DNA from 3 places in the Alteromonas sp. AWM4_230 genome. Region 1 is predicted to be linked to each of the others. Evidence: predicted binding sites of a transcription regulator. Region 1 holds the regulator's gene; each other region holds the start of a gene.
What was found. The regulator FliA, encoded in region 1, starts transcription of late flagellar genes. The targets are predictions, from matches to a motif close to CTAAAGNTNNNNNNNNNNNNGCCGATA.
Positions count from the first base shown of each region.

Region 2: ACXACS_RS18650 (DUF3530 family protein) is a predicted target of FliA. The motif match lies at 2,710-2,736, and genes of this name have one in related genera.
Region 3: ACXACS_RS15890 (flagellar protein MotY) is a predicted target of FliA. The motif match lies at 4,972-4,998, and genes of this name have one in related genera.

Region 1 covers NZ_JBSWTB010000001.1:3,818,671-3,829,593, reverse strand. Annotated here, with positions in the region: gene flhF (flagellar biosynthesis protein FlhF) at 1-369, shown strand, start outside; gene ACXACS_RS16540 (MinD/ParA family protein) at 375-1,241, shown strand; gene ACXACS_RS16535 (RNA polymerase sigma factor FliA) at 1,238-1,969, shown strand; gene cheY (chemotaxis response regulator CheY) at 2,006-2,389, shown strand; gene ACXACS_RS16525 (protein phosphatase CheZ) at 2,424-3,179, shown strand; gene ACXACS_RS16520 (chemotaxis protein CheA) at 3,192-5,468, shown strand; gene ACXACS_RS16515 (protein-glutamate methylesterase/protein-glutamine glutaminase) at 5,497-6,627, shown strand; gene ACXACS_RS16510 (ParA family protein) at 6,656-7,420, shown strand; gene ACXACS_RS16505 (chemotaxis protein CheW) at 7,428-8,234, shown strand; gene ACXACS_RS16500 (chemotaxis protein CheW) at 8,252-8,743, shown strand; gene ACXACS_RS16495 (DUF2802 domain-containing protein) at 8,803-9,237, shown strand; gene metA (homoserine O-succinyltransferase MetA) at 9,358-10,296, shown strand; gene ACXACS_RS16485 (homocysteine S-methyltransferase family protein) at 10,300-10,923, shown strand, end outside.
Region 2 covers NZ_JBSWTB010000001.1:4,334,493-4,345,415, reverse strand. Annotated here, with positions in the region: gene ACXACS_RS18660 (AmpG family muropeptide MFS transporter) at 1-1,168, opposite strand, end outside; gene ACXACS_RS18655 (hypothetical protein) at 1,270-1,593, opposite strand; gene ACXACS_RS18650 (DUF3530 family protein) at 1,736-2,623, opposite strand; gene rluA (bifunctional tRNA pseudouridine(32) synthase/23S rRNA pseudouridine(746) synthase RluA) at 2,769-3,485, opposite strand; gene rapA (RNA polymerase-associated protein RapA) at 3,536-6,397, opposite strand; gene ACXACS_RS18635 (DUF4019 domain-containing protein) at 6,733-7,524, shown strand; gene ACXACS_RS18630 (gluzincin family metallopeptidase) at 7,534-8,901, opposite strand; gene ACXACS_RS18625 (extracellular solute-binding protein) at 9,095-10,923, shown strand, end outside.
Region 3 covers NZ_JBSWTB010000001.1:3,677,355-3,688,277, reverse strand. Annotated here, with positions in the region: gene ACXACS_RS15910 (TonB-dependent receptor domain-containing protein) at 1-2,840, shown strand, start outside; gene ACXACS_RS15905 (bacterioferritin-associated ferredoxin) at 2,991-3,185, opposite strand; gene ACXACS_RS15900 (peroxiredoxin) at 3,482-4,087, shown strand; gene rnt (ribonuclease T) at 4,159-4,794, opposite strand; gene ACXACS_RS15890 (flagellar protein MotY) at 5,134-6,006, shown strand; gene glpQ (glycerophosphodiester phosphodiesterase) at 6,044-7,240, opposite strand; gene gloA (lactoylglutathione lyase) at 7,349-7,744, opposite strand; gene ACXACS_RS15875 (SDR family oxidoreductase) at 7,945-8,655, opposite strand; gene cspE (transcription antiterminator/RNA stability regulator CspE) at 8,984-9,196, shown strand; gene ACXACS_RS15865 (hypothetical protein) at 9,360-9,539, shown strand; gene ACXACS_RS15860 (M20/M25/M40 family metallo-hydrolase) at 9,774-10,923, opposite strand, start outside.

The DNA of each region.
Region 1 (10,923 bases):
CAGCGTGATAGTCGATTAATTAAGCAAATTAAGCAGTTCGACAATGGCCAAATGCCAAAAGTTAAAAAATATTTGGTAGCGCAAGCCAATACGCAATATCCGGCTTTGCAGAGAATCATTCAAGCGTATGACGATATTGAACTAAGTGGCTGTATTTTCACAAAGTTAGATGAGTGCTACTCTTTAGGAGAGGTACTTAGTGCAGCGGTTGAATACCAACTACCGGTTAGTTATGTCACCGATGGTCAAAAAGTGCCTGAAGACATTAAGATTGCAGAAGCGAAATCTTTAGTTTCCGCTGCTGCAAAGCTTTATAAAAAGTACGGTTTGAATCATACTAGTGGTAACAACGCAATTAAAACAGCATAAGCAGTATGATTGACGATCAAGCGAGTAGCTTAAGAAAAATGAAGCAATCACGGTTAATCAAAGTAATCGCCGTCACCGGTGGTAAAGGTGGCGTCGGTAAAACAAACATTACGCTTAACACTGCTATCGCCATGGCGAAGCAGGGCAAGCGTGTAATGGTTCTTGACGCGGACCTTGGTCTTGCAAACGTAGATGTGATGCTAGGCCTGCGAGTTGAGAAAAACCTATCTCACGTACTCTCTGGCGAGTGTACGTTGGACGAGGTTTTAGTAACCGGCCCCCACGGTATTAAGATTGCGCCCGCCACATCTGGTACGCAGTCAATGGCGGAACTCTCACCCACACAGCACGCTGGCTTGATAAGAGCGTTTAGCGAGCTGCGTTCTCAAATAGACGTATTAATAGTCGACACCGCTGCTGGCATTTCAGATATGGTATTAAGCTTTTCTAAAGCCTCCCAAGATATCATGGTGGTGGTTTGCGATGAGCCAACATCACTAACTGATGCCTATGCGCTGATAAAAATCCTTAACCGTGAGCACGGTGTTTTTCGCTTTAAAGTTGTGGCCAATATGGTTCGCGATGTGCGAGAAGGTCAGGAATTATTTAGCAAATTAAGCAAAGTGACAGGGCGTTTTCTTGATGTTGCACTAGAATTAGTGGCGACGGTGCCATTTGACGAAAATATTCGCAAAGCTGTGCGTAAGCAAACAGCTATTGTTGATGCTTTTCCAGGCTCTCCTGCAGCCGTAGCGATAACCAAGCTAGCAAACAGGGCGCTTACTTGGCCTATTCCAGCGCAGCCTGGAGGTCACTTAGAATTTTTCATTGAACAATTAGTTGCAGAAAAAGCCGTAGGAAGTCAACGTTGAACAGCAAGGCAGCCGCTTATCAACAGCAAACAGATAAATCGCAGTTAGTCGAAAGACATGCGCCTCTGGTTAAGCGTATTGCGCACCATTTGATGGCGCGCCTGCCTGCGAGTGTACTTGTTGATGACCTTATCCAATCAGGCATGATTGGTTTGTTAGAGGCCGCTCGAAACTTTGATGGGTCAAAAGGCGCAAGCTTTGAAACCTTCGCAGGTATCCGCATTCGCGGTGCCATGCTGGACGAAATACGCAAAGGTGATTGGACGCCACGTTCTGTTCACCGAAATGGTCGCGCAATAACAGAAGCGATATCTCAGGTAGAAAGTGAAACTGGGCGCGACGCACGAGATTCCGATATTGCTGACAAGCTTAATGTGAGCTTGCAGGATTATCACCAGATGCTCAATGAAGTAAATGCCGGGAAGTTGGTCGGCATTGAAGATTTAGGTGTGTCGGAAGATGTGATCACTACCGAGCAAAGTCGAGGCAGTGATGCACCGTTAGAAGATTTAATGCAGGGCGCATTTCAAAAAGCGCTGGCCCATGCAATAACGACATTACCCGAGCGAGAAGCGATTGTTCTTTCACTTTACTATGATGAAGAACTAAACTTAAGAGAAATAGGCGAGGTTCTCGACGTAAGTGAGTCGAGAGTCAGTCAAATTCATAGTCAAGCCATGTTAAAACTCAAATCACGAATGAAATCGTGGCAAGCTGACGAAGAATAGAAATTAAAAACAATTAACCCCTCAGTGGAGGCTATTTTGGACAAAAGCATGAAAATTCTCGTGGTCGATGACTTTTCAACCATGAGACGTATCATCAAAAACCTACTCAAAGACTTGGGTTTTGCCAACATTCAGGAAGCGGATGACGGAAGCACTGCATTACCTATGTTACAACAAGGCGATTTCGACTTTGTTGTTACTGATTGGAACATGCCTGGTATGCAGGGTATAGATTTGCTCCGCGCGATTAGAGCCGATGACAAACTTAAGCATTTGCCAGTACTTATGGTGACCGCTGAAGCGAAGAAGGAACAGATCGTTGCCGCCGCCCAAGCGGGTGTGAATGGTTACGTTGTTAAACCTTTCACCGCGGCAACGCTTAAAGAAAAATTAGATAAAATATTCGAACGTTTAGGTTGATCCAGACGCTCACCAGATAAATGAGGTTTACTGGATGTCAACGAATGTAAACGTTCCAATATCGTTAGAAGAAGCAAAGCAGCTTGTCACTTTTCTCGAAGAAGGTGACAAGGCTTCAGCTAACGCACTACTTGAAGCCGTCTCAATGAAAGAAAACGTTGAGCTATTCGCTGAAGTAGGCAAGTTAACGCGTCAACTCCACGACGCATTAAACAACTTTCAAATAGACGACCGCATCAAAAATCTAGCTACAGACGATATCCCTGATGCCCAGTCCCGCCTTACCTACGTAATTGAAGAAACCGAAAAAGCTGCTAATACTACTATGGATGCCGTTGAGGCGAGTATGCCCATCGCTGAACTGCTATCGGAGCGGATCGAAAAGGTTATGCCAGAGTGGAAAAAGCTGATGAACCGCCAAATCGAGTTGGGTGAGTTTAAGGTTTTATGTGCAGACTTAGACGAATTGTTGGAAGACGGTTCGAATCAGTCGGCTAAACTTACACAGTTACTTACTGAAGTTTTGATGGCACAAGGTTATCAAGACTTGACTGGACAGGTTATTCGTCGCGTTATCGACTTGGTTAAAGAAGTCGAAGATAGCCTTGTAAACATGCTTACTATGTTTGGCGAACGGGACGGTGCAGAACAATCTAAACCTTCCAGCGTTAAGGCCGATAAGATTGATGGTGTAGAGGCAGAAGGCCCAATCATTGATGCTGACAAACGAGATGACGTCGTTTCAGGTCAAGATGATGTAGATGATCTTCTGTCTAGCTTAGGTTTTTAGGGGAGCGGGTGCATGTCGTTTGATGTTGACGAGGAAATATTACAGGACTTTCTAGTAGAAGCTGGGGAGATACTTGAACAATTACAAGAACAGCTCGTTGATCTTGAGAACAATCCTGAAGACGCGGACTTGCTTAACGCAATTTTTCGCGGCTATCACACAGTAAAAGGGGGAGCGGGTTTCCTTTCTCTTACTGAGTTAGTTGAAATTTGTCACGGTGCTGAAAACGTTTTTGACGTCATGCGCAATGGCCAACGAACGCTAACGCCTGAGTTAATGGATATCATTTTGCAAGCCACTGATGTGGTCGTTGAAATGTTTGAACGAGTAAAAGCGCAAGAGCCGCTAGAGCCGGCAGATGCACACCTCGTCGACCTGTTACACAAACTCAGTCGCCCAGAATCTCCAGATGAAAACATTTTCGACAATGCAAATGCGCCTGCGGCCGAGCCAGAAGTTGTCGCGGCTGAGCCCGAGGTCGTTGCAGAAGAGCCGGAACTAGCTATAGATGAACCAGTGCCAGCAGCGTCAGGTACCAGTGAAAGTAGCGGTGGTATAGAAGAAATTACCGAAGATGAGTTTGAGGCTCTCCTTGATGAGCTTCATGGAGGTGGTGCTCCAGGACAAGCTGCATCAACCAATACAGAACCCGCCAAACCGGAGCCTGCGCAAACGTCAGCACTAGCGGCGAGCACTGACAGTGATGACATTACTGATGAAGAGTTCGAGGCACTGTTAGATGATCTGCACGGAAAAGGTCAGTTTGGTGGGGACGAAAAAAGTGCTCCAGAACCAGTATCAGCAGCTGCTCCGGCAAGTAGTGCCGGAGATGAAGAAATTACCGACGATGAATTTGAAGCACTGCTTGATCAGCTTCACGGCTCTGGTCAAGGTCCAACTAAACAAGGCTCTGCTCCAGCGGCCCCTGAACCTCCGGTAGACAAAGCGGCTACCGAAGCTGTTCAAAAAGCAAAGCAATCCGCGTCGAGTGCCCCGGCTGCGCCTAAGGCGAAGCCAGAACCTAGTGCAGCGAGCCCAGCTAAAACGAGCAAAGCAGCTGCGCCAAAAGCGCCTGCCAAGAAAGATGATAAAAAAGGGGCTCCTGCTCCACCACCTGCTGAGACAACAGTACGTGTAGACACTAAGCGTTTAGACCAAATTATGAATATGGTCGGCGAACTCGTACTCGTTAGAAACCGGCTGATAAGTTTGGGGATCAACAGCAACGATGAGAGCATGTCAAAGGCCATTGCTAATCTAGATGTAGTGACTGGAGACTTGCAAGGTGCGGTAATGAAAACCCGCATGCAGCCTATCAAGAAAGTGTTTGGCCGTTTTCCTCGCGTTGTACGTGACCTGGCTAGAAGCTTAAAGAAAGAAATTACCTTAGATCTTGTAGGTGAAGAGACAGACTTAGACAAAAACTTGGTTGAAGCATTGGCCGACCCGCTCGTGCATTTGGTGCGAAACTCTGTCGACCACGGGATAGAAATGCCTGATGATCGTGCAGCGGCCGGTAAGCCTCGCATGGGTACGGTTCAGCTATCAGCATCTCAAGAGGGCGACCATATTCTTCTTACTATCGAAGACGACGGTAAGGGTATGGACGCCGAAAAGCTCAAAGAGATCGCAATTAGCCGCGGCGTATTGGACGCAGACGCAGCAGCACGCATGTCTGACGTTGAAGCGTTTAATCTTATTTTTGCACCTGGCTTCTCTACTAAAACCGAAATCAGCGATATTTCAGGTCGTGGTGTGGGCATGGACGTGGTTAAAACCAAGATTAACCAGCTCAACGGTACCATCAATATCGACTCGCAGTTAGGAAAAGGTACACGATTAGATATCAAGGTACCGCTAACGCTCGCGATTCTACCTACGTTAATGATTGTTGTAGGAAAACAGACCTTTGCGTTACCATTAGGTGCGGTGAACGAAATAATAAACATGGACATCAAGAAGACCAATACGGTAGATGGCCAGCTAACAATGATAGTTCGTTCAAAAGCAATTCCGTTGTTCTTCCTTGGTGAATGGTTAATCCGAGGCCCCAAAAATATAAATAAAGAAAAGGGGCATGTTGTTGTGGTGCAAATTGGTACTCAACAAGTAGGGTTTGTCGTAGACGCGCTGATAGGCCAGGAAGAAGTGGTTATTAAACCACTCGATGCATTGTTGCAAGGTACGCCTGGTATGGCTGGCGCAACAATTACTTCAGACGGTGGTATTGCATTAATTTTAGATGTTCCTAGCCTGCTCAAACGGTACGCGCGTAAACCTATAAAGTAAGGCGATGAATTAACAGGAATGATAATCCATGGTCTTTAAAGTCCTAGTCGTGGACGACTCGACTTTCTATCGCCGTCGAGTAAGAGAAATTCTCGAAGGAGATAGAGAGCTTGAGGTTGTAGGTGAAGCAAGAAACGGACGTGATGCATTAGACAAGGCGGAAGCTCTTAAGCCTGATGTAATAACAATGGACGTTGAAATGCCTGTTATGGATGGTATTTCCGCCGTTAAGGCAATTATGGATAAACGTCCTACGCCAATTTTAATGTTTTCATCATTAACGCATCATGGCGCTCAGGCAACGCTAGATGCGTTAGAAGCAGGCGCGCTCGATTTCTTACCCAAGAAATTCGAAGATATAGCCCAAGATAGAAAAGATGCTTCGCGGTTACTTTGCACTAAAGTCAGGTTGATCGCGCGAAGAGGGTTAGGCGTTAAGCGCCCATCTCTTCGCACCGCCGAGACGAGAAAACTCCCTGACAATGCGCCCAAACAGGCTTTTTTCAAAACATCGGGTTTACTTTCAGGCCATAAAGGCGCCGACAAACAGCCTACCGTTTCCTCAGTGAGGGCAACGGGTAAGCAATACAGATGTTTAGCTATTGGGGCGTCCACAGGTGGGCCTGTTGCACTTCAAAAAGTGCTTTCTCCACTACCTGCAGATTTTCCTTATCCTATTTTACTTGTGCAGCATATGCCTGGGACTTTCACTACTGCATTTGCACAGCGTTTAGATAGCAACTGTAAAATTAAAGTGAAAGAAGCAGAGCATGGCGATATTTTAGCACCAGGGCACGCTTATCTTGCCCCAGGAGGAAAGCAAATGTTGCTTGAATCTATCGGTAGCAACAAGCGAATTTCCATCGTTGATGCAAGCCAGTCTGATAAGGTGAATTATAAGCCAAGCGTAGACCTGACCTTTAGCTCGTTGGCTAAAGTTTATGGTGGCGACGTGCTTGGTATCATCTTAACGGGTATGGGCGCAGACGGTAGAGAGGGCTGTCGGATACTCAAGGATAAGGGGGCGACTATTTGGGCGCAAGACCAAGACTCCTGTGTGGTTTACGGTATGCCTCAGGCTGTCGCTGTGGCTAATATATCGAGTAAAAATATTAATATCGATGATATAAGCAGTTGCGTTCAAACCGAAATGCGATAGCAGTTTGAACAGTAATGGAACAGTAATTATGAAAGTGTGGACTGTGGCAAATCAAAAAGGCGGGGTAGGTAAAACTACCACAACCGTAAGCCTTGGCGGCTTGCTAGCTCAAAAGGGCAAGCGAGTGCTCATGATAGATACCGATCCCCACGCATCGCTTAGTTACTATTTTGGTATTGATGCAGAAGCGACAAGCCATTCTGTTTACGACATTTTTATTAAGTCTAACGAGATTACTGCCGATAATGTTATGGACTGTCTCAGTCCTACAAAACTCGACAATTTATATGTGCTACCCGCAACCATGGCATTGGCGACGTTAGACCGAACCATGGGAAGCGAGCAGGGGATGGGCTTAGTGCTAAAAAAAGCACTTGCTAAAATAGCCGATGAGTTCGACTTTGCTATCATCGACTGCCCGCCTGTATTGGGCGTGTTAATGGTTAATGCCTTAGCGGCATGCGATAAGGTTATTGTTCCGACTCAGACAGAATATTTGGCGCTTAAAGGCTTAGATAGAATGATACGCACTATGGAAATAATGGGGCGTTCATTAAATAAGTCTTTTGATACTCTGATCATTCCTACTTTGTTCGATAAACGAACAAACGCCGCATTAGCATCGAGAAAGCGCTTAATGAGTGATTACGGTGAACGTGTGTGGGAAGGTGTTATCCCGGTGGATACTCATTTTAGGGATGCGAGTTTGGTGCAGCTTCCTATCTCTGCTGCGTATCCAAAGACAAGAGGTGTAAATGCCTACAATAAACTGTTAGCCGTATTGGAGAAATAACAAGACCATGAGCAAGCAATCGCCATTTGCCCGTGAAGAAGTGATGGAGGCATACCTAGACAGTCTTCTGAAAGAGCCCGAAACTCCGGAAGATGTGACTGCGCGCACGGCAAAATTGCTTGAGCAGGCCTCTCAGCAGATGGCTGAGTCAGCCCTTGTCTCAACGGCTAGCGATAGCGAAGCGCACGTCGACAAAGAAGAAGTGTTAGCTGAAGAGGTTTCTTCGTTAATTGAAAGTCAAAATTTAAAGACAATTGATAGCGAAAAGCAGCAGTCATACGTTGACGTACCTGTTCAGGCAGAAAAAGAAAGTGAGGTTAGTACTCCTAAGAGTTTAAAAACTCCACTAAAGGATACTCTCGGTTTCCGCTTTCAGGCGCTATTCTTTGAGGTTGCAGGGCTAACGCTTGCGGTTCCCTTAACTTCGCTAGGGGGAATCCATCAAATTGAAAAAATAGGCCCTTTATTTGGAAAACCTGACTGGTTTATGGGTGTAATGTTGCACAGAGAGTCTAAACTAAGTGTTGTTGACTCTGCAAAATGGGTAATGCCAGAAAAATACGACGAAAATCTCGCACAATCGCTCAACTACCGATATCTTATAATGTTAGGAGAGAGTGCGTGGGGACTAGCAAGCGAAAAGCTTGTAAACACGGTCAATTTGACTACCGATGACGTAAAATGGCGCGAGTCCACAGGTAAACGTCCCTGGTTAGCAGGGATGGTTAAAGAAAAAATGTGTGCGTTAATTGACGTTGAAGAATTAATATCTATGCTTAACAAAGGCTTAGGCAGTAACGACCAGACGCCATAGTATTGGGAGCCAGGTTCATGAGCGATGAAAGAATGAATAATAACGCTAGCGACAGTAACGATGAAGTCCTTCAATGGGTGACGTATCGCTTAGGTGAAGAAACGTACGGTATTAACGTAATGCAAGTACAAGAAGTACTGCGTTATACCGAAATAGCCCCTGTACCCGGTGCGCCTGATTATGTGCTTGGTATTATTAACTTGCGTGGTAACGTGGTAACCGTCATTGATACCCGTGCGCGTTTTGGGCTACCACCAACGGAAATCACAGACAACACTCGTATAGTGATCATAGAGTCGGACGAACAGGTTGTCGGTATCTTAGTGGATAGTGTCGCAGAAGTGGTGTACTTAAAATCTTCAGAAATCGACAGCGCCCCTAACGTTGGTACTGAAGAAAGCGCTAAATTTATCCAAGGGGTTAGCAATCGTGATGGCGAACTGCTTATTCTTGTTGATTTAAATAAATTGCTCAGCGACGAAGAGTGGGATGAGCTTAGCAATATCTAAATAATGATTAGGCGGCATGTATTGTCTATGTCGCCTCCATTTCCCCAAGGGTTATGTCCATGGAATGGCAGCTTGCTGCACCTACCTTAATTGAACTTATTTTGTGCGGCTTTATCGTTGTGCTTGCTGTTACGGTAAGCATTCTATATTCGCACGTTAAGCAGTTACGTACAGCTTTAAGCGATAGTGAACAAAATAGTGCTTCTGCAATTGCGCGAGCAGAAGCGCTCGCTAAAGATGCAAATAACCAACAAACCGAGGCGCAAGCACGCACATTGGTCATTACTCGCCACATTCAAGAGCTAGACGAAAAACAAACTGATATTGAAAATCAGCTTCGAGAGCTCAAACTTCAAGATCCTTCCCTACGCCTATATCAACGTGCTGCAGACTTAGTTAAGCAAGGTGCCAGCATCGACGAAATTATTGAGGCCTGTGACATTCCTCGCGCTGAAGCTGAGATGTTAGTTATGGTGCATAAGCAAAACGGCTAGTTGTTTGTATCGATAGGCTCGCCTTTAAAAGAAACGTTTAGACGTCTAGACGTAAAGATGTTGACATATTGCCAGTTATAGACACAATACAGGTATTGTAATTTATCACTGGAGCCCTCTATGCCAATTCGTATTCCTGAGCAGTTACCCGCGCAGAATGTACTACTAGGTGAAAATATTTTTACCATGGACATGGACAGGGCTGCCAATCAGGATATTCGTCCTCTTGAAGTCGGCATTCTTAATTTGATGCCGAACAAGATAGAAACAGAAGTACAGTTACTTCGCCTGTTATCGAATACGCCGCTGCAAATAAACGTAGACTTGATTCGCATTGATAATCAAGCACCCAAAAATACTCCCCAGTCACACATGGATGCTTTCTATCACGACTTTTCAGCAGTCGCGAATAAGAAATACGACGGCCTTATTGTTACTGGTGCGCCTCTAGCGCTTATCGACTATGAGGAAGTGAAGTATTGGGACACCATGACCACCATATTGGAGTGGGCACAGCGACACGTTAACTCTACTTTATACCTGTGTTGGGCTGCCCATGCGGCTATGTATCACTTCTATGGCATAACCCGAGAGATCAGAGACGAAAAGTTTTCTGGTGTTTTTCAACATAAAGTGAACGACCCTAACAATGAACTGCTAAGAGGTTTTGACCCTACGTTTCACGCTCCCCATTCTCGTTATGGGCATATCGATACTTCGCTGTATAACAGTGTTGATGGGCTGAGTGTTGTGGCAGAATCTGATGATGTAGGTGCGTATATTGTGGCATCTGAAGACAAGCGAATGGTGTTTGTAACAGGCCATCCAGAATATGACCCTGATACGCTTAAAGACGAATACTTACGGGACATTGCCGCGGGTCAAACTCCAGCAATGCCGAAAAACTATTTTGAAGGGGATGATCCAGCCAAGTCTCCTATAGTACAGTGGCGCTCGCACGGCAGCCTATTGTTTACAAACTGGCTGAATTATTATGTTTATCAGACCACGCCTTACGATTTAAGTCAGCTTGCTGAAAAGTCACAGCCAAAGAGGTAGCACGTGAGCCAAAGACAAATTTCTAGCGCGCAGGCAACGCTTACAGAAGCCGCTAAAAAACGCATTCTTATATTAGACGGCGCCATGGGCACCATGATCCAGCGCCACAAGTTGGAAGAAGAAGATTACCGCGGGACACAGTTTGCAGACTGGCACTGCGACGTAAAGGGTAATAACGACCTATTAGTACTTACCCAGCCAGACATTATTTATCAGATTCACTGTGATTATTTTGAAGCTGGCGCAGATATTATAGAAACCAATACGTTTAACGCCACGACTATCGCTATGGCCGATTATGATATGCAGGCTCAATCACGCGATATCAATTTAGCCGCGGCTAAATTAGCGCGTAAAGCTGCCGATGAATTCACAGCTAAAACCCCCGAGAAGCCCCGTTTCGTTGCCGGTGTACTAGGTCCAACAAACCGCACCGCTTCAATCTCACCTGATGTCAATGACCCAGGTAAGCGCAACGTCACGTTTGACGAACTAGTGGAGGCGTATAGCGAATCTACCGAAGCCCTTATTGAAGGCGGTGCTGATTTAATCATGCTTGAAACTATTTTCGATACATTAAACGCGAAAGCGGCAGCGTTTGCCGTAGAGTCGGTGTTTGAAAAGCTC
Region 2 (10,923 bases), 520 kb from region 1:
GTGCATATTGAGTTGCGCTAAAAGCGCGGTTACATAAAAGCGATATAAAGGCGACCATGGCAACAGTGCTCCATGCTCCGGTAAAACCATCGACAATTACAGTGATGGCTAAAAGTGAAGTTGAAGGTCCTGTTTGTGCGATAAGAGCAAACAGAAGGTTTGAGGCTGCCATGGCAACACCAGCAATCATCAGTCCTCGGTAAATACCATAGCGGATGTTCACTAACCCGCCAAGTAAAGAGAATATAATGGTCACCCACCAGTTAAGTAACTTTGAGTAAGTGGCGATATCGCTATTTGAAAAACCCACTTCTTTATAGAAGACGATGCTCATACGACCTAAAAACGCTTCTCCAATTTTAAAAAGAAAAATAAACAGTAAGAATGAAGCAGCCAGCTTGATGCCATTGCGGTTAAAGAACTCCGAAAATGGTGTTATGAGAGTTGTTCTTATCCAGTTAATTGCTGCAGAGCTGTTTGCGTCTACATCCGTTACTTGCTCAAGCAAAGCTTCCCTATTAACTGCGGGTTCATTAGCAAACCAGGTAGCTATTGCCAAAGAGGCCATGATAGCGCCAAGTAATAAGTAAATATCTGGCCAAGTCCAGGAAGTGAGGTCTGCTAAGAAAAAGGGGATAGCGCCAAGGCCACCGTAGCCCGTCCACCATCCAGCTGTTGCTACTGATGATGCAGCAGACATACCATCTTTATCTTCTTTTTCAATACAATCAATACGAAAGCCATCAATAGCAATATCTTGGGTGGCAGAAGCAATGGCAATGAGTAAACCAATTAGGGCAACGTAGAATAGGTCTTGGTTTGCGGTAAGTTGGGACATGGCCAGACACAGTAAAATAACAACGCTTTGCATCAAAAAGATCCAACCGCGTCTTTGCCCTAACAGCGGTGGCTTAAGCTTATCGACAAGGGGCGACCATAGAAAATTAAATGAGTAGGTGGCGAAGATGATACCGAAAAGACCAATAGCCGAACGCGATAAACCTTCATCTTTTAGCCAAGCCGATAACACTGAACCAATCATGATCCAAGGAAAGCCACTGGAAATGCCAAACAGAAAAATCGTTAGGTAGCGTTTGTCGTTAAACGTTTTTAATGCAGTAAGCAATACTTCGGCCTTCAGCGGTAACTCAAAAGTACATTGAGCCACGAACCACTGTGATTAGCAATAAAACTGTGAAGGCATGATGAACTTTTAAGCGAAACGTTTATAACCCAAAGGGAGAGAATAACGCTGTAAGTGAGTGAAAGTTAGGGGCGGATCCCGACGCAATCCAGAGGACAGTGCCCTAAACCTTCAAGGAAATTGACGCAGTTAGTAAGCTCGTCAACGAGAAACTGATCTTTTGTCAATTTTTCTTCACTCCAGTAATGCACTTGGTGCAGTAAGTGCCAAAATACGCGTTCCTTTTGCGTATAAGGCTGTGTTAATGTGCATTCAATTTGACCCCATTCTTCCATGCTATCCCAAAAGAATAGCTCGATCTCCTCGACCGGAAGCTCTCCTTGCCAAAATGCTCTCAAATAGAAACACAGCTGCTTCGCTTTGTTATCTACAAAATCCTGAACATCCACGAGTAACTCAACCATCTTTGTTTGCTTAAATTAGTATAGTCCATTACATAATTACCATTGACTGCATTTGCCCGCTGTTCGCTTTATTGCGGGTAGGTAACTGTTTTGGGTACTAATTTAGCGTAATCTCAAGATGACGTAATTACCAGCCTAGATGCCGTGTCCAGCCTATGGTTCTATTTGCAACCATTTGAATATAAGATGTTTTTTCAATCGCCTTTATACTAAAGGTTGAAGAATTATTTGGAATGATAACTTGCCTGTAGTGCAACTTTAGTTCATTTTTTGCTCTAACTTTTCTTTTCATTGTGGTGATGCCCTCCCAGTCATTGAAGTCGCTGAGGGATAAGTCGAGCACAGGAAAGCTGGCTTTCGCGATAGTATCAATCACTAAGTTATTTGTTTTTTCTTGTGGCCAAAATGGCGATATAGCGACAAACGAGTCTGGTTGTAAACCAGGCTGCATTTCTACTGCAGACAAGTAGGCCGTTGCAAGCATTCCTTGCGCAATGACCATGCGGTACCCGGTTCTATCTTGCAAATAATTATCTAAAGCACTGAGTTGCATCGTTAGTGCAGTCGTTGTTGATTTAAAATCAAGGTACTGAGTCAGTTGATCACTTCTAGGGTGGATGACTGATTCGCTTTCCATCGATGAAGGTGCGCTTTCTGCTTGGGCTTCACGGGTTTGTTCTTCACTAGTTAGAGCCGATGGTGAGTTTGTCGCCAAATTAAATGGGCTGATAACTACGCTCCATCCTTTTTCAGCAAGCATACTCGCTAGGCTGTTACCTTCTGCAAGGGTCAAGCTAGATGGAAAGGGCTCAGTGAGAACCACTGCAACACCCAAAGGGAGTGGCGTTTGTGCCTCAACCATAATAACAGGGGCTTTCTCTTCGCCCACCATTAACGCGTCCACTTCTCCGGGCAAATAGGCATTACTTACATCTGTGAAAAAATCACAATGCGCCGTTACAGGCAGCAGCGATACGATAACTGCAAATGTTATAAGAAGAGCGTGCCTTTTCATAAAAAACGGTTTGCCTTTACCTATTTTTGATTTGCGCGGTTACGGCAGCATCAAATCAATTCATACACCAATTATTCTACGAAGGTTATCGGCAGAACCTTATAAAACTGAAATGAAGTCCATAGATAAAATAAAGAACCGCTAACTACTCAATACTTTCAGAAAGGGCTCTGGGTTGGTACTGGCTAAAGGGGATAGGGATGTGAAAATGCTGCCAATGTCCGAGTGTAGGATGGGAAAAGCTTAAGCTTTCTGCATGTAGCTGTAAGCGAGAGGCCATGGATAGCGCTTCTTCATGGGCATAAAGTCTGTCCCCTAAAATAGGGTGGCCTAAAGCAAGCATATGCACGCGCAGTTGATGAGAGCGACCTGTGATGGGATAAAGGGCAACTAAAGAGTAGGGCAATCCATTTTCATCATGATTACGCTCGACAACGTCAAAATGCGTCACTGCTTTCTTACCGCGCTCGAAATCTACCATTTGCTTAGGTCTGTTCGGCCAGTCGCAAATAAGGGGTAAATTCACCTCTCCACTGTCTTGTGTTACATGCCCATGTACTCGGGCAAAATATCGCTTTTTAGTTTGTCGAAGCTCAAATTGTTTTGATATATGGCGATGACTCTCTTTATTCAGTGCCAGCACTAAGATACCCGATGTTGCCATATCTAGCCGATGAACCACAGTGGCGGTGGGGTAAACACAATTAACACGGCTAATGAGCGAGTCTCGGTGCTCTAAGGCCTTTCCTGGCACGCTTAACAGCCCGCTAGGCTTGTGCGCTACCAGCATATCCTCATCTTGATACAGGATATCAAGATAAGGCGTCATAGGCGGGTTATAAACAAAACTCGGGTTTGCCATTATGTACTCGTTACTTCAACGTTGCTCTTTCAGTGCTTAACATTTTGCATTTACGGGTTGTTCACCACAATACGTATTGCGTCTAGCTGAACATCAGCTTCCTGAATGACCTTATCGAGCGCATTCATTTGCGTTTCAATAAATTCAATTTCGCTATCGCGCACAGCAGGGTTGCGCTTTTGAAGATCGCGCAAGCGCTGTATTTCATCATTCAATGTGCTATGCATATCGTTAAGGGCATCATGCTGCTTTTGGTTAGCCTCATGATGGGCAAGCTTACGTGCTTTCTCGATTGCAAGTTCAAGCGGCTGTTGCAGTGCTTTTAGAAGTTGAGAAGAAATTTTGCGGCCAATTTTACGCTTAACATCAAAACTTAGCTCAGAAGGATTGCCCTGCGCATCTAAACATACCCGCACAGGCGTTTGTGGCAAGAAACGGCCTAATTGAAGCGCTTTCGGCGCTTGTGCATGCAGCACGAAAAGGGTTTCTATCCAGTAGGCGCCCTTCGGTAAAGATGGCTCGGCAATAAAGCCCATGCTGCTTTTTCCGTGTACGTCGGTGAGTACTACATCAATCGCGGTATGTACTAGCGGGTGGTCCCAGCTAAGAAACTGTACGTTTTCAAGCGTGGTGGCAACACGGCGCTTGTAAGTGACCGTCATGCCTTCGGGGTCAAGCCCTGGAAGCTGGCTTACCATGGATTCGGTTGGCATAAGGATAAAGCAGTCATTGCCTTTTTCGTCCTGCTGAACACCGATAGCGTCAAATACACGGCCCATAAAGCGCGACAAATCTTGTTCGCTATCAAGTGTAATAATGTCTTCAAGCAGTTGCTCTACACGGCCTTCTCCAGAAGCATTAAGCTCAAGAAGTCGATCGCGACCGGCTTCAAGTTGAGCCACCAGTTGGCTATTTAGCGTAACGCTCATGTTTACAAGCTCGTCACGGGCACTCATATCGTCAGGGTGCAAGCAGGCACCAATAAGCAAAGGTTTAACGTCGTCAAACACACCAGAGCCGGTCGGACAGGTCTTCTCAAAGGCATTAAGTCCTTCGTGATACCAATCTAGTAAGACGTGCTGCGCGGTTTTCGCTAAATACGGAACGTGAATTTGTACAGTTTGAGTTTGGCCAATACGGTCAAGTCGACCAATACGTTGTTCAAGCAGGTCTGGCGTAATAGGCAAGTCGAACAGAACCAAGTGGTGAGCGAACTGGAAGTTACGGCCTTCACTGCCAATTTCACTACACAGTAGAATTTGTGCGCCGTCTTCTTCGTCAGCAAAGTAATGGGCCGCTTTATCGCGCTCTACGATGCTCATGCCTTCGTGGAATACACTGTGGCGTATGCCGGTTTGCGTGCGAATGACTTCGCCTAGTTCTTGTGCAGTACGAGCGCTGGCGCAAATAAGCAGAATTTTTTCTGGCTTAACGCTTTGCATAAAATCTAGCAGCCACTCAACGCGAGGGTCGTGCTTAGTCCAGCTATTAACAACACTTGCCATACGCTCAGGGTATAGTGAATAGGTTAGGTCGCCGCCGCTCACTGCCTCTGAATAAACCTCCGGCAACGCCAATTCATATGCACTTAGTTTACGCTCCGGAAAGCCTTCGATATTGGCGCGACGGTTTCTAAACAGCATGCGACCTGTACCGTGACAGTCGATAAGTTGATGCAGCAACGCATGACGATTTTCCGGCGAGTTTAGGTCTCCCGCATGTTCCATTACGTCAGGCGCAAATTCTGCGAGTTTGCTGCGCTGTTTGTCGTTCGGCTCGGCGTCTGAAAGTAATGGCGCTACCGCATCGGCGAGCTGGCTGTATTTCGATTCTTCATCTAAGAAAGCGTCGTAACTATGGAAGCGAGCCGGGTCGAGTAGGCGTAAGCGTGCAAAGTGGCTCTCGTGACCAAGTTGATCGGGCGTTGCGGTAAGTAGCAATACGCCAGGCGTTTGATTCGCTAGTGCTTCAACACATAGGTATTCGGCAGAAGGAGCTTCACTTGACCACGCAAGGTGGTGGGCTTCATCGACAACCATTAAATCCCAACCTGCGGCTTGAATTTGCTGCTGGCGTTTTTCGCTCTTACTGAGAAAGTCGATACTGCAAAGTACCAACTGATCGCTTTCAAATGGGTTTACAGCGGCTGTGTCAGCTGTATCGTCATCTTCTAGACCTTCGCTCTCTTCTATCGCTTCGCAGCGACTCTCATCGTAAATGGCGAAGGGAAGATTTACACGGCGCAGCATTTCAACTAACCATTGGTGCATGAGCGAGTCTGGAACCAAGATAAGCACGCGCTCTGCACGGCCTGTTTTAAGCTGCTGGTGAATAATTAACGCGGCTTCAATAGTTTTACCAAGACCTACTTCATCGGCAAGCAATACGCGAGGCGCGTGTCTTCCGCCTACCTCTGACGCTATGTGTAGCTGGTGCGGGATAAGCGATATACGGGCACCGGCAAGGCCGATAGTTCTTGAACGCAAATATTCGTATTGATGATCTAGGGCGCGTTCACGTAAGTCGAACCATTTCGGATTGTCTAGCTGCTGGCTGAACAGGCGCTTTTCAGGTTGGTTTAAGCGAATGTGGCTGTCTAGCATGGTTTCAGGTAAACGCACTTGGGCCTTGGTATCTTCACGAAGCCCGTGATATATAAATAAACCTTGGCTTTCTTCTTTTTCAGTAATGGTCATTTCCCAGCCATCTTGGCTTTTGACCGTTTCGCCAATTTCGAATATTAGTCGCGTAAGCGGCGCGTCCTGCTTTGTGTATTTTCGCGCTTCGCCTGTTGCCGGATACAACACTTCAACTGAGCGGAAATCGTTACCGATAACCACGCCCAGCCCCAGCTCTATTTCGGTGTTGCTTAACCAACGCTGACCAACTAAAAATTGACTATCTGAACTCATAAATCACCAACCTGTTTTTCGGGGGCGGTATTGTACGCATTGCGTTGTGATAAGTCATTAATACTAGCTTATTTGATTTACGGTTGCAGGTGGGGGACGTGATTGAGTAACTATGCCTCTGCGTCAATAAGACGATGAGCACGAGTAGTGCCTTCATTACTTCACAGCGAGAATGCTGGTTAGCAAAAGAATAAGAACGTTAACGTATCCATCAGGCTTGCTTTGTCACAGGGTTGACGTAAAACTGTCGTATCACTGACCATGGATATTTCTTACTGTTAACCGCGTTACGTTTTTAACGTATGTGAAGCGCAGCTAACAGGAGGAAGCGCGAGATGGATATGAAAGTAGACAGTCAAAAGCTTATACAACTTCGCAATGCTAAGGCATGGAGTCAGCAGCATCTGGCAGATGTGTCCGGATTGAGTTTGCGTACTATTCAGCGAATTGAGAAAACACAATCTGCATCACACGATTCAATAGGCGCACTTGCTTCGGTTTTCGAAACGACGCCCGATGCACTTTTAATGGGTGAACCCCTCGCCACTACAAGTCATGCTCAAGGGCAGCCAACCTCGCAAACTTCTACTGCGGGCGAGAATGCCGCAGCTCATCATGCAATTAAACAGCAGCTTGACCGGCCAACGTCGTTGAATCCCCAACATGTTCTTTGGATCACGCTAGCGCTCGCTATCAGTTTGTTTGTAGCTATTTACTATGCACAAACAGTCAATGCAAATAACGGTAGTAACCAAGTAATCGAAGCTGGCAAACCAGTGAATGTAAGTAGCGAAGCCCTTGAAAATGCTACAAATTGGTTGCAGCTGATTGATAGCGGTGAATATGAACAAAGCTGGCAAGAGAGTGCGGCTATATTCAGAAGTAATATTTCCCAAGCGAAATGGGCTGAAGCTCTTCAGCTTGCTAGAAAGCCTCTAGGCGATCTAAAAAATCGAGAGCTTTCTTTAGCTCAAGCGCCTTCTTCACTGCCAGGGTTGCCAAAAGGCAATTACCTAATCTTATCATTCAGCACCCAGTTCACTGAAAGTACCTCTATGAATGTAGAAACACTCTCTATGGTAGAGGTAAATGGTGAATATAAAGCAATAGGGTACTTCATCAAGTAGACCCTTTTATCACTCACCCATGCGATACAGGGTCTGTAAGCCCAGTATCGCCTTTTTATCGTTGTCGCTAGTTGCATTGTTAATGGCGTCAATAAGTTCAGGTGCGTTATAAGGTTCAAGTAATGCTAAGAAGGTCGCTGTGCCAGGCGGCATGCCACTATTCACTACTTTTTGAAGTCGCTTCCATACGGTGAACAGCGACTCCTCACCTAACGTTTTTTGCTGCACCACGCTATCGATGGCGCGGTGCATTACCATTCCGCACGAGTAATAAAGATTGAAGCGTCCGTTCTTATAAGCGTTGGCTAGCGTGCTTTGCGTTAAACCTTGCGTGCAGCTTTCAAAGGCGTGGGTTATACGCCTATCCACATAGCTATTGGCATCTTCATAAAGGTAGTTCATGGCTAGTGCCGCAAAGTAGTCGGCGCTACCTTCATGTAACCATGACTGTTCGTCATTCTCTGAGACGCCGTCGGTATTACCTGGCTGATATAAATGTGCTGCTTCATGGGCAAAGAACCACAACGTCTTATTGGCAAAGTCGATATTCTCAGCGCGTTTGTCCAAGTCATTTCGGTTCCAGTGCATAAAAATTTGATTTGGCAACGTGCCGCCTTGTGAGGAATGACCGTCAACCATGGCGTAAGAAGCAAATAGCATAGGTTTCTCAGTGGCAAGTGAGTTAAGAGAGTGAGAGAAATAAGCCATGAGATTGGGCATGTCGTACTTAAGCTTCGCTTGTATGCTCTCAGGTAGGGCGGGGTCAATAAGAGCAACGGCGCTGTCTGTGATAATAGGTTGCTGCGTACCTTCATAAACCTGTCTGCCATTATTTTTATCCACCCATGAAGCGCTGCCTCTAAGTACTTTTCCGTTTAAAACGATGTGTTCGCCACTTGGCACTATAAGGGTGATAGGCCATTCATTATGTTCTTCTTCACAAGTATTAGCACAAGCAAACAGACGACCAGAATGAAAAGCATTGCCACCGTTCGAAAAGGGCGAAAACGGCGCATAGTCTTTGCCCAAATGTTTGTAAGTGGGGGTGAGTACAAAAGAAACCTTAGCAATAGGTTTTCCCGTTTTAGATCGCACAATTTCTTGTTGTGAAGTGGTGTCGTAGGCAATCTCAATGTCACTATTTTTTGGTAGCCAGCGAGTGGTTCTAGAAGCGTCAGGATTTCGGACGAATACTAGCTGTTGTGAAGGCTTGTCAAGGGTATAGCTTAGCTCCCAAGTAGCACCGCTTTCTGTCTGAATTTTTTCAATTACGGTGTCGACCTGGTTAGCGAGACTTACGCCACTCGTAAAGTTAGTGACTATCAACACTAAAAGGGTAAGAAAGGGATGAGCTATAGTTCTTAGGGCGTTTGTCACAACTAAAAGATCCTTTTTAAGTGCAGTGATAAAGGCGTACTTTCGCGTATTTCAACTTTAGCTAATATCAGCGTCTACGCGTGTGTTTCGCAATCAGGGTTAAAATAATGTTAATTTATTTACTGATAGTAACGCACGTTTTGTTTTTATCTGCTATTTAAACTTACATCTAATGAATAATGGAACTTATATAATGCCAAATATAGCGGGTGATGTTGTTTCCCTTTTTACCCGTACGTGGGTACCTAAAAAGGCGATAGGGTTGTACTTACTATGTTTGGTTTTTCTACTTGGCACCAATTTCACCTATGCACGCCCTGTTACGCTTGCAACATCAGAGGTAAGCCCCTTTAGCGACAGCCAAGACGTGTCGAAAGGCTATGTGAATGAAGTGGTAATAAGAGCTTTTGAAGAGCTCGGCGAGCCGCTTAATGTAGAGCGTTACCCTCATGCTAGGGCTTTAATGTTGGCGAAAAAGGGCGCCGTAGACGGTGTCTTTCCTGTTCATGACTACGAGCGTTTTAATGACGCATTTCTTCTATCTGATGCTATCCCAGCGGGAGCAAGTGGGTTCCTAATTAGGACGAAAGACTTTAAGAATAGAAGTGAAATACCTAATCTAGTTGAATGGCTCAAACGACAAAACTTGCGAGGAATTGGGTACCTCAGAGGCACAGTAGCGCCGCAATTTTTATCAAATGAAGCGTTTTTCAATATGTACCCAGGAAAGTCTACGGTTAATCTATTAGATTTACTTGGAAGAGAGAGAATTGATGTTTTATTTATTGATAAGTATAGCGCCAAGGAAGCATTAGTTAACGAGCGACCTAGCCTCAAAGGTGAGTTTATATTTATCCCTGGGGAGGAAGTGCAAAGCTCTTTTCATCTAGCGCTTTCAAAACAAAACCCTAAGTCTTCCAAGCTAATTGAGAAGTTCAACCTAGCGTTACAGAAACAAAAACAGAATGGGCTTTTGGCGCACACACTCGAAAAGTATGGTGTATATAACACCTCACAAAACGAAGATGCATTAATTGTTGGCGCGCCAGATATTAATGGTGTTTTTAATGCAAAAGCATACCTGGATAAATACGGCTCCCCTCTATCACAGTCAAATATCCAATGGCGAATAATGGATGAAACCGTTTTACGCCGCCGATTGCTCGGTAATTTTTCAGTTAATGAAAATAGCTTTGATTTGGTACTCATTGGTAATTACGGGCTTCCTATTTGGGCGAAGCGGGATATTCTCGTTCCTTTTAACACGCATCCTGACGATTATGACATTAATGACGTCATTCCTGCTGCTCTTCATGCAAACACCGTTGACGGAAAACTTTACGGGTTACCGTTTGTCGCTGAAACAACATTGACTTTCTACCGAAAGGATCTGCTTGATAAGTTTAATTTAAGCCTTCCCTCAGTGCTTACATATACCGACGTTAAAGCGCTAGCTCAACAAGTACATATGCCCGAAAAAGAAATTTACGGCGTAGGGCTTAGAACGCGTGTGGGGTGGGGACAGAATATGGCATTAGTGAGTACCATGGCTAATACCTATGGGGCATCGTGGTTAGATGAAAAAATGCGACCTACCTTAGACAGCACAGCGTGGCTTAATGCCGTGAATATGTACGCTGACCTTGCAAAGAACGTTGGCCCCCCAAGAAATGAAGATATGGGGTGGCAAGAGAACCAAAAACTTTTTGCTCAAGGCAAATTAGCGTTTTTCATTGATGCCTCTTCTTTAGGCGGGGCGCTATTTGATAAAAACTTCTCTAAGGTTACTCAATCCACTGGCGTTACTTATGCGCCGCTCGGAACGCAACAGAAAGGGGCGCAGTGGTTTTGGTCATGGAATTTTGCCATTCCAAAACAATCGCGCTATGTGAAGGAGTCCCAGCAACTTGCGCATTTTTTAACATCAAAAACCTTTATTGATGACCTCAAGAAAGTTAGCGGTGAATACGCGGCCCCTTCAGGTACTAGGCACTCTACGTATTCGAATGCCTATCAGCAAGC
Region 3 (10,923 bases), 140 kb from region 1:
CTAAAACTCTTCCGGCATCAGCGCCCGATGCTTTTAGTTTCTCTATTCCAGCACAGAACGCTAACGAAGCCTTAACTGAATTAGCTAAACAAGCCAACACTACCCTTTTGTTTCCTTTTGATTTGGCGAAGAAAGTAACGACCAATGCGCTTAAAGGAACCTTTACTTTAAGTGAAGCATTGGCTCAATTACTTGAGGGAACGGAATTAGCGGTGGTTGCTGATGAGAATGGGGCGTTGAGTATTCGTTCTCGTGCATCGCTAACAGCGCAAAGTAAACAGCCTGATGATAATGAACAGTCAGATGACGAGGGCACAAACGGGCTTGAAAAAATTGCTATCGTTGGCTCTCGTAACGCGCCTCGAAGCGCTGTCGACTCGGCAGTGCCTCTTGATGTTATTGGAGCAGATAAACTAAGTTCTCAGGGCAATAGCGACGTCCTTTCCATGCTAAGCGTTATGGTGCCTTCACTAAACGTGAACGACCAGCCCATCAATGATGCAAGTAGCTTGGTGAGGCCTGCTAATTTAAGAGGCATGTCGTCAGATCACACTCTGTTGCTTTTAAATGGCAAGCGGAGACATCGCTCAGCGGTTATTACGTTTTTAGGCGGGGGGTTATCTGATGGTGCTCAAGGTCCCGATATATCCGTTATACCTGCTTATGCGTTAAAACAAGTGGAAGTACTGCGAGACGGGGCCTCTGCCCAGTATGGCTCAGATGCTATCGCTGGCGTGATCAATTTTGTGCTAAAAGATGACCGTGAGGGTGGGAACGTTGCGCTTAAAGTCGGAGGATACAGCGAGGGTGATGGCGAACTGTTTCAAATACAACTTAATAAAGGCTTTGCGTTAGGAGACTCGGGATTTTTTAACGCCACTGCGGAATACCGACAGCAAAACGGCACGTCGCGCTCGGTGCAGCGAGGCGATGCTCAAATGCTAATTGACCAAGGAAATAGCTTTATTGCCTCGCCATCTCAAATTTGGGGAGCACTTGATGTTAGCGAGGATATTAAGCTCGCACTCAATACTGGTGCTGATCTTTCGGCAAGCTCCCATTTTTATAGCTTTGCAACCGCTGCGAGAAGAGAAATAAACGGAGGTTTTTATTTTCGAAACCCGCAAACTCGTGAAGGTGTTTTTAGCCGAACGGATCCAAATACCGGCGAAAGCCGTCTTATCGTTGCCGATTTAGATGGACTAAACAGCGGCATAGCATGCCCTTCAATCTCTTTATCGAATGACAATGTGCTAGAAGATCCCGACTACCAACTTATTGCAGATAACACGACAGCACTTGGAGCAAACTGCTTTGCCTTCAATGAGTGGTTCCCTGGTGGTTTTACTCCTCGATTCGGTGGTACGATAACCGATGCATCTATTGCAATGGGTATAAAGCATGAATTGCCTCACGGTTGGGCGATGGATATCAGTGCCACCTTGGGCTATAGCGATATTGAGTACACCATATCGAATACGGTTAATCCTTCGCTAGGGCCGCAAAGCCCAACGACCTTTTCTCCAGGCGGGGTATCACAAGTAGAACGCACGCTAAACTTAGACTTTACTAAACTGATCCAGACTATTTTTGACGACCCGGTGAGCATTGCTGCTGGCGTTGAGTGGAGAAAAGAGACGTATTTTCAAAAAGCGGGAGATGAAGCTTCGTATATCGCTGGCCCTTTCGCTTTAGAACCACCGATAGGCTTAAGTGAAGGCTTCTCAATAGGCTCTAACGGTTTTCCTGGTTATCAACCTCAGTCTGCTGGTCACTGGAGTCGCAGCAATTGGGCTGTGTATGCCGACTTGGAATTTTACGCGACTGAAGATTGGCAGTTTGGTGTAGCAACGCGAGTAGAGCATTTCAGTGATTTCGGGTCAACATTTGATGGAAAGCTAAGTACTCGCTACACACTTAACGATATGTTTGCACTGCGAGGTTCTTTAAATACGGGCTTTAAAGCTCCGACTGTGGGCCAAAGTAATGTTATAAATGTAACTACTGCCTATGGCCTTAACGGCTTGGAAGACCAAGCAACATTGCCGCCAACCGACCTTATCTCGCAGCAGCTTGGGGCCACGCCGCTGACGCCTGAAGAGTCAGTAAACTTTAGCTTGGGCTTGGTTATGCAAGCAAGTGACAACTTCTTTGCTACCCTTGACTATTTTAATATTCGCCTTACCGATCGTATCAGTACCACATCGGCCATTCCTTTAACCGAGGATGACGTTAATACGCTTGTTGCTCAAGGGCGTTTTGATGCGGCCCGATATAACTCCGCTAAGTATTTTACCAATGATTTTGATACCAAAACCCAGGGTATCGATTTAGTTGTAAACTACAATTTTGCGTTAAGTGACTGGTCAAACTCTGTGTTGGTTGCCTACAACTGGACAGACACGCAAGTTGAGCGTGTATCTCTGTACCCGGTGTTAAGCGATGGGGAAACAACGCTTCTGCCCAACTTAACCGAGGCTCGAATACGTATGTTAGAGGACAATCTCCCTGCTCATCGAGGGAGCATTACCTTAGAACAGTCAAAAGATGAATGGGCCTTCACTTGGCGTATAAACTACTACGGTAAATTTTATGAAGATCATCTAGATGCTTCGGCAGGCTTGGATATTTACGGCAGTGCGCTAACCACTTTCGATGCTCAACTCGCTTGGAAGGTTTTGCCTGATACTCAACTTACTTTTGGAGCGCAGAACTTGTTTGATGCGTTGCCAGATGAAAACCCCTTTAAAGGGGAAGTGGGGGCCCTTTACCCTCCAACATCTCCGGGCGGCATTAATGGCGCGTTTTACTATGCAGGTGTCGAGTATCGCTTTAATTAGCTGAAAGTACTGACGAAGCTTAATTAAGAAAAGGTGAGGGAGCTAAACCGAGCGTTTTAAGATGAATAAAGCGTTAACTTCAATAGATAGGGTAAGCGTGTTCGGAAATAAGACTGCGATATTTAGCCTTGATAGCCTTGGACTTTAATATTAGCCGACGTCTTTGAAAAGCGACTCATCAATGATGGTTTGATCGATAATTTGTTGCGCCATGTTGATGCACTTACCGCACTGTGAGCCTAGCTCTAAATGTTGGCGTAACTCACGTACATTTCCCACGCCGTTTTCTTCAACCGCCGCGCGAATGCTTTTATCTGTTACCCCATAGCACATGCAAACAAACATTAAACGTACTCCAAATGAATCTGTAAATGATAATAATTGTTATTCTTTGTTTTGGCAAGCAGATAATGGCAAGTTTAATAAACCACAATTTGGTAATGAGTGGGTAATGACTGGGTAATGTCTAGCTAATTATTTATGTGGACGAGCATTATTGGTACGAGCAGTAAAAAAACTCATTGTTTAACATTGTTATTTCCGTATTCGTACCTATTTTCTGGGAAGGAAATTTTCTATCAAAGTGGTTACGCAATGTAATCACTTCTATTATTACAATCCAAATATAAATGGAGAGACTCATGAGTGTATTAGTTGGCCGTCCTGCGCCTGATTTTACTGCTGCAGCGGTACTTGGTAGCGGTGAAATCGTAGATTCTTTCACACTAAGTGAAGCAATCAAGGGTAAAAAAGCGGTTGTATTCTTCTACCCGCTAGATTTTACTTTTGTATGCCCGTCAGAGCTTATCGCTTTCGACAAGCGTTATGACGAGTTTAAAAAGCGCGGTGTTGAAGTAATTGGTGTTTCAATCGACTCTCAATTTTCACACAATGCGTGGAGAAATACCCCAGTAAATCAAGGTGGTATTGGTCCAGTTAAATACACTCTTGTTGCTGACGTAAAACACGACATCTGCCAAGCATACGATGTTGAGCACCCTGAAGATGGTGTTGCTTTCCGCGGTTCATTCCTAATTGATGCAGAAGGTATGGTACGTCACCAGGTAGTAAACGATCTTCCACTTGGTCGTAACGTTGACGAAATGCTTCGCATGGTTGATGCACTAGCGTTCCACGAAGAGCATGGCGAAGTTTGCCCAGCAGGTTGGACCGAAGGTAAATCAGGTATGGATGCATCACCTGAAGGTGTAGCTAAATACCTATCTGAAGAAGCAGACAAGCTATAAGCTAACCTGTTCAAAGATAATAAAACAGCGCCTTTTGGCGCTGTTTTTGTTTATGGCGTTTATCGAAAAAACTATTCTTGATTTTCTACTGGCCAGCCACCTAAGGCCTTATAGCGATTTACCATATAGCAAAATAGCTCGGTGGTTTTCTGTGCATCGTAAAGGGCGCTATGCGCTTCATTTTGGTCAAACGATATCCCAGCCGCCCGGCATGCTTTTACCAGCACAGTTTGACCAAGGGCAAGGCCCGCTAGGCTGGTGGTATCGAAGGAAACAAATGGGTGAAAGGGCGTGCGCTTTATATTGCAGCGCTCAATCGCAGCATTAACGAAGCTTTGATCAAAAGTTGCGTTATGAGCAACGATAACAGAACGCTGACAGTCTGCATTTTTCTGTGCTTTGCGAATGCCTTTACATAAATCCTTCATGGCTTCGCTTTCCTCAATAGCACCTCGCAATGCGCAATTCGGATCAATGCCATTAAATTCTAATGCCGCAGGCTCAAGGTTAGCGCCCTCGAACGGATCTATATGGTAGTGAAAGGTTTGGTTTGGATGCAGTATACCGTCTTCATCCATTTTCACCGTAACCGCTGCTAACTCTAATAAGGCGTCAGTGCCTGCATTAAATCCGGCCGTTTCAACGTCGATAACAACAGGGAAATAACCTCGAAAGCGCTGGGAAAGAAGGGGCGGGTTGGCAGACATAAACACTCTTGTAAGACTAGATTGCAGAAACTGGTTGGTCGCTTTTTATGCAAACCTACCTGCGAAACTTATTAGCACGAAGAATTATCGCAAGGATATCTTCGAGTTGCCAGTTTCAATTTGAAAACCGCGAAGATGAGAAGCGCTAGTAGTACGAAACGTTAATGGTATTAAGCGCTAAACTTTTCTACACTTTGGACGATAATCATATTAACCATGAATTTTTAGAACACTCAATTCGCGACTTAAAACGAATGGGTACAATTTATGGCGCTAGAGATTGGTGGGCGTATGAAAGGCCTACATTCATGTTAGTCTGACTTTCGTTATGGTGTCGAAATGGTGTCGAAATTAAAATATATCGCTTTATTGGGGATGGTGGGGTCGCTGTCGTCCCATGCTGCCATGCGGCAATATTCTGCAACCATAGAAAGCTCCAACTGGCGTATTGATTCTGACACGCGCCTGCAGTGTACGCTTAACCACGAACTCCCTGGTTACGGCGAAGCCATGTTCACTAGTTCTGCATCGAAGCAGCTCAACATGGAATTTGAATTAGATATGTACATGCTGCCAAACAAGTTCGATGTGGCTGCGGTCTACTCTGTTCCGCCAAAGTGGATGCCGGGTGTGGCGCCAAAGACCATCGCGGATATGTCTATTCGAAAGCAATACAATGGCGACCTGCCGCAGGATGCTGCATGGACCATGTTATCTGAATTAGAAAAAGGCTTTTGGCCCACGATTTACTATCAAGACTGGTATAACAAATATGACCAGGTGAGCGTGGCATTAAACGCAAGCAACTTCTCAGGCGTGTATCGCGACTTTGTTAAGTGCGTGTCGAACCTGCTTCCTTTTAGTTTTGATGACATTGCTTACACCGTATTGTCTTATCAGAATAACAGCACCGAACTTACTAAGTATTCACAAAAGCGTTTAACTATGATTGGCGAATATTTAAAAGAAGACAGCGAATTGGAGCTTGTGCTTCTCGATGGTTATACGGACAGTTACGGTGGACGTTACAACAACGAACAATTGTCTATTCGACGGGCCAATGAAGTAAAAAGTTATTTAACTACGCTAGGTGTACCTGAAGATAGGATCCAGCTGACAGGCCACGGTGAAAAACGTCATATCGCGCCAAACGATACGCGGGAAAGCCGTGCACAAAACAGACGTGTAGTGGTACGACTATCCAAGTCTTAGGCGCTTGCTAAAGCGCCTTAAACCCGTTTAACTTGCGTTAATTTGTTTTGTCTCGCCAGGTTAATACAGGCACTAAATGGTCGGTGAAAACGCCATCAGCTCGCACTACCTTGTGCAATACATCTAAAACTTGTTCTCCAGACATGCCCGCCGGAAGCGCATCCTGACGATAAGTGTAGGGATGAATGGTAAGTTCGTTATCGTGAGCGTACTTAAGCCAACTAGCTGCTTCAACTTTACCTTTAGCCATCGCCTCATTATCCATTAAATGGCCTAACCAAGGGCCTATGCCGTTTGCATACTTCGCGACTTGCTTCATGCCATCTTGTGTACGCAGCCAATCGTAGTCGGTGTCGCTCTCGCCCCAATCGTTCTCGCCAATCAGCATAACTACTTTGCCCTTATAGCCAAGGGTTTCACGAATGCGTTTGACTTCGTTAAAGTCAAAGCACTGCAGGTAACTATTGCCGTTTTCTCCCGCAAACCCGTAGTTTTTTAATGTGTCGATAACCATCTTACTGGCATCAATACCTTCAGCAATGTGAAAAGCAGGGGACTTTACTTCTGGGTATACGCCTACAGACGTGCCGAATTGGCGATTAAGTTCGCTGATTAGCTCAAAGTGTTCACTTAACGTGGCCACTTTGAAATTAGCCTGGGAGCCGCGGTACCTACTTTTAAAAACTTGTTTGCCATCACTGTTGGCACGCTCATGTACCCGCAATGCTCGAAGCTCTTCGAGGGTGAAGTCACGGGCGTAATAGCGTCCGTCCTTTCGGTGACGTGCTGGAAAAATGTCTTCTACATTAGTGACTGTCTCTAAGTGAATGTCGTGTAGTACCACTGGAATGTCATCTTTGGTTATAACAACATCCTGCTCTATAAAGTCAGGACGCAGCGAGAATGCTAGCGTGGCTGCTTCAAGTGTGTGTTCCGGCAAATAGCCAGAAGCACCGCGATGGGCGATAACGGTAAAGTGCAGTCTTTCACTAGCGGTATGTTCTGCTTCAGCGTGCGAAGTTTTACTATTCGTAGCATCAGCTGCAAACGTACTCTCAGAGGCAAGGGCACCTGTAAATAGCACCACCAAAGCAGGTAGTAACGATGCCAACCTGGTCGTATATCTATTGCGAAACCTAGCATTGCCCTTTAATAGCAGCTTAAGCTTGTTCGACGAACCCGCTACAGCCTTGCTTACACGGTTTAAAGAAAATAATAAACGGTTACCTAGCATGTGACTGCCACTCCATGTGTTTACATTTATCGCCTTCTTATTTATGCCGTACATTTCACAGAAAGCTTATGTTGCAAGCGCTTAAAAGATATTGGCGACGTCGTGCTGCTATAATGAAATAGACTTATTTTGAATAAGTTCTATGGCATACCCATCTGGATCGCGAACAAAAGCGATGACGGTAGAGCCACCTTTTACGGGGCCGGGTTTACGATACACCTCAGCGCCATTTGCTTCTAAGTTTTCACAAAACTTATAGATGTCGTCTACTTCAATGGCGATGTGGCCGTACGCGTTACCCTTATCGTAGGTGTTGTCACCCCAGTTATAGGTAAGTTCTAACACAGTGCTATCGGTCTCTTCTCCATATCCTACAAAAGCGAGGGTGTACTCATACTCTTTGTTTTCTGATTGTCGAAGAAGGCGCATGCCCATCAATGAGGTGTAAAAGTGAAGTGACGCCTCTAAGTTTTCAACTCGAAGCATGGTGTGAAGCATTCGCATAACTATTTCCTATTTGAACCATCAGAGTTACCCGATGGTACACTGCATTGTAAGTGTGCGTTAGCAGTTGCCACATGTACCCAGAACTCTAGCAACACAGATCCCCGCATAGTACTTTCGTTGGTCAACGCAAACGACACACCATGATAATGGGAAAATGTTAACGCTTTAAGACAGTTTTACCATTCCCCTTAAACGTATTAAAAACCCCACATGCCGATATTATCAATTTTAAGTCTACGTGGTTGGCTTAACAGATAAACCACCATTTTTCCTAAGTCTTCGTTTTGAATCAGACCCTTGTCTACATTCTCAGATCCTGTTTTCTGTGACTGAATTAACGCAGGGTTGAGTGAGTGAACGTGAATGCCATAAGGTCGCACTTCCTCTTGCAGAGCTTTCCCAAGCCCCACCAATGCGAATTTCGACGCGCAGTAAACGCCTGCATTGGCATACCCATTTAGTGCCGCCTGAGAGGCAATATTGATAATGTAACCTTCTCGATTTTCAATCATATGAGGCACTACTTGCTTACACATAAGGAAGGAACCTTTTACATTGGTATCCATCACTTCGTCCCAATCGTCTTCATTGGTTTCCCAGATGAGCGTTTCTTTACCAAAACCACTGTTATTGATAAGAACGTGAAGTTCGCCAAATGTATTTTTAACTTCTTTTACGAAACTTGCTACTTCATCACTTTTTGATACATCACATTTCGCCCCAATGACCTTACCGGGAAATAGCGAATCTAATTGTTTAACTGTCTCGTTAATCGTTTCTTCAGTGCGTCCGCAAATAGCTACTTTCATTCCTGCATCTAATAGAAAGCGGGTAATAGTTTTACCCAGCCCCTTGCCGCCACCTGTCACAATGGCGGTTTTACCCGATAATAAGTACATGTCTGTCATAATTAAAACCTAGCGAAAAAAGAATAAGATTAACTTAGCCGCTATTGGCGTTATACAAACATACGTATTCATTGTGGGCCCAAATGATAAGCTCGCGTTGCAATGCTTAAAAAATAATCCCGAAATAATTGGACATGGCGACTAATTACCTGTACTGTCTCGCTCGCTCTAGATATGTTTTATGCTTTACCTAATACTGCGCTGTACCTTTCTTTATACCTTCAAATTGAAGTGCTAGATAGATATACAACTGCTTTACTAGCTTAGTTATGTCTATTGCTATTCGGTGGCTTCCACCATTACATCAATTTTTTAAAAGGTTATTATTATGTCTAATTCTGTAAATGGTACAGTTAAGTGGTTTAACGAAGAAAAAGGTTTCGGTTTCATTACTCCTGAAGCTGGTGGCAAAGACGTATTCGTACACTTCCGTTCAATCACTTCTGACGGCTTCAAGACTCTTGCTGAAGGTCAAGCGGTTAGCTTTGAAGTTGAACAAGGCCAAAAAGGCCCACAAGCTGCTAACGTAACAGTTCTTTAAGATCTGTAAGCCAGCTTAGGGTTATTTCTCTTATCTGAAGTAACCCGCAAAGATGGGCTCTTTTCCACGAAAAATGTGAAAGAGCCTAATTTTCGTTTTTAGATTTCTTAACCCAACCTGCGAGGAATTCAAAACAAACAATATCAATAAAAAAGTATTTAATATGCAATTTCAAATCTCTATCTCTACCATTAACAGCCTTATTCCAGGTGCGTTAATTTCAAATATCTCCATAAATAAAACAGCTGTTGCCTTTAAACATGCGAACACCTATCGACATGTTCAATTATCATCGAGACAAGAAGCAAAGCGATTTATTGATCAGCTTATTCAAGAGAGCTAATTAAGTTCTAACTATCCATTCTATGCTTTCGTGCTTGATAACAAGCGCTTAAGAGACTTTATCGCTGTATAGTCAATAATGATGCTAAAAAGCTAAAAGGTTATAGGTCTTACGTGTTCAGTCGTGCAACTGCATCGTATGTATTAAGCGCTGTAAATAATGGTGCTGTTGCAAGAGAAGCATTGGCTAGTACGGGTGTGTACTAACCAACGTCATTATAGAAATAACCTGTGGTTATTGTTTGGCTTTTAAGTCGACGTCTGAATCTGCTATCAAATATATACTCGCTGCATAAGCTGCAATGTTTTGCGCCAGTTCATCAGGGTTAATTTTATCCAATGTGTCATCAGGCGTGTGATGAAGATCGAAATAATCTCGTCCGTTTTGGTTCAACCGGATAGTCGGTACGCCTTTCGCTGCTAGCGGTATAATGTCGGGGCCGCCACCAGCAACGTCTGAACCACCGCGAATTATACCTAGCGGGGACAGGATTTTTGCGATTTCATCTACCAGCACTGTTGCTTCAGGGTTCACATTCGACACAAGTTGCCAAATTGTTTGCGCGCCAAAATCAGACTCTGTGGCAAGTACGTGGTTACCAAGGTTCTTTTCATGCTGTTTTGCATAAGCAAACGCGCCTAACAAGCCTACTTCTTCAGCGCCAAACATAACTACACGAATGGTGCGTTTAGGGCGTTCAGGCAGTGATGCAATTAATGCGGCTGCCGCTGTGGTAATAGCAACGCCCGCGCCGTCATCTACAGCGCCGGTGCCTAAGTCCCAGCTGTCTAAGTGGCCACCAATGAGCACAATCTCTTCAGGCTTTTCACTTCCTACTAAATCTAGTATTACGTTGCCGCTATTCACTTCGCCTTTCCACTTTGACTCAGAATGGAGCGATAACGACAGTGGTTTGCCTAAATTGTGTAGGCGTCGTAAATGATCGGCGTCGGGGTTAGAAATAGCAACTACTGGGATATCAGCCCACTCATCACCGTCTGAGCTCATCATGCCAGAGTGAGGGAAGCGATGAGAGTCTGAGCCTACCGAACGTACAACTAAGGCTTCAGCACCACCACGTTGCGCATGTTGCCAGCCAATGCGTCTACGTTGATTTGCTTGGCCATAGCCCGCACCCGTTTGACTTTTTACCATGGCATCGCCATCGACAAACGCAATTTTGCCTTTCAGCGCGCCGTCTTTAACTGCGGTTAGTGCATGAATATCCCTGAAATACACGATGTCAGCGTTGATCTCGCTCTCTGAAGGAGCCGCTCCACCTAATGCGGTACCGTAAAGGGGCTGCATGTATGGCGCAGTAAGTGAAATATGTAAGTGACCCCTGTCCCAGAAGGGCATGGTAAACTCTTCAATGCTCACTTTA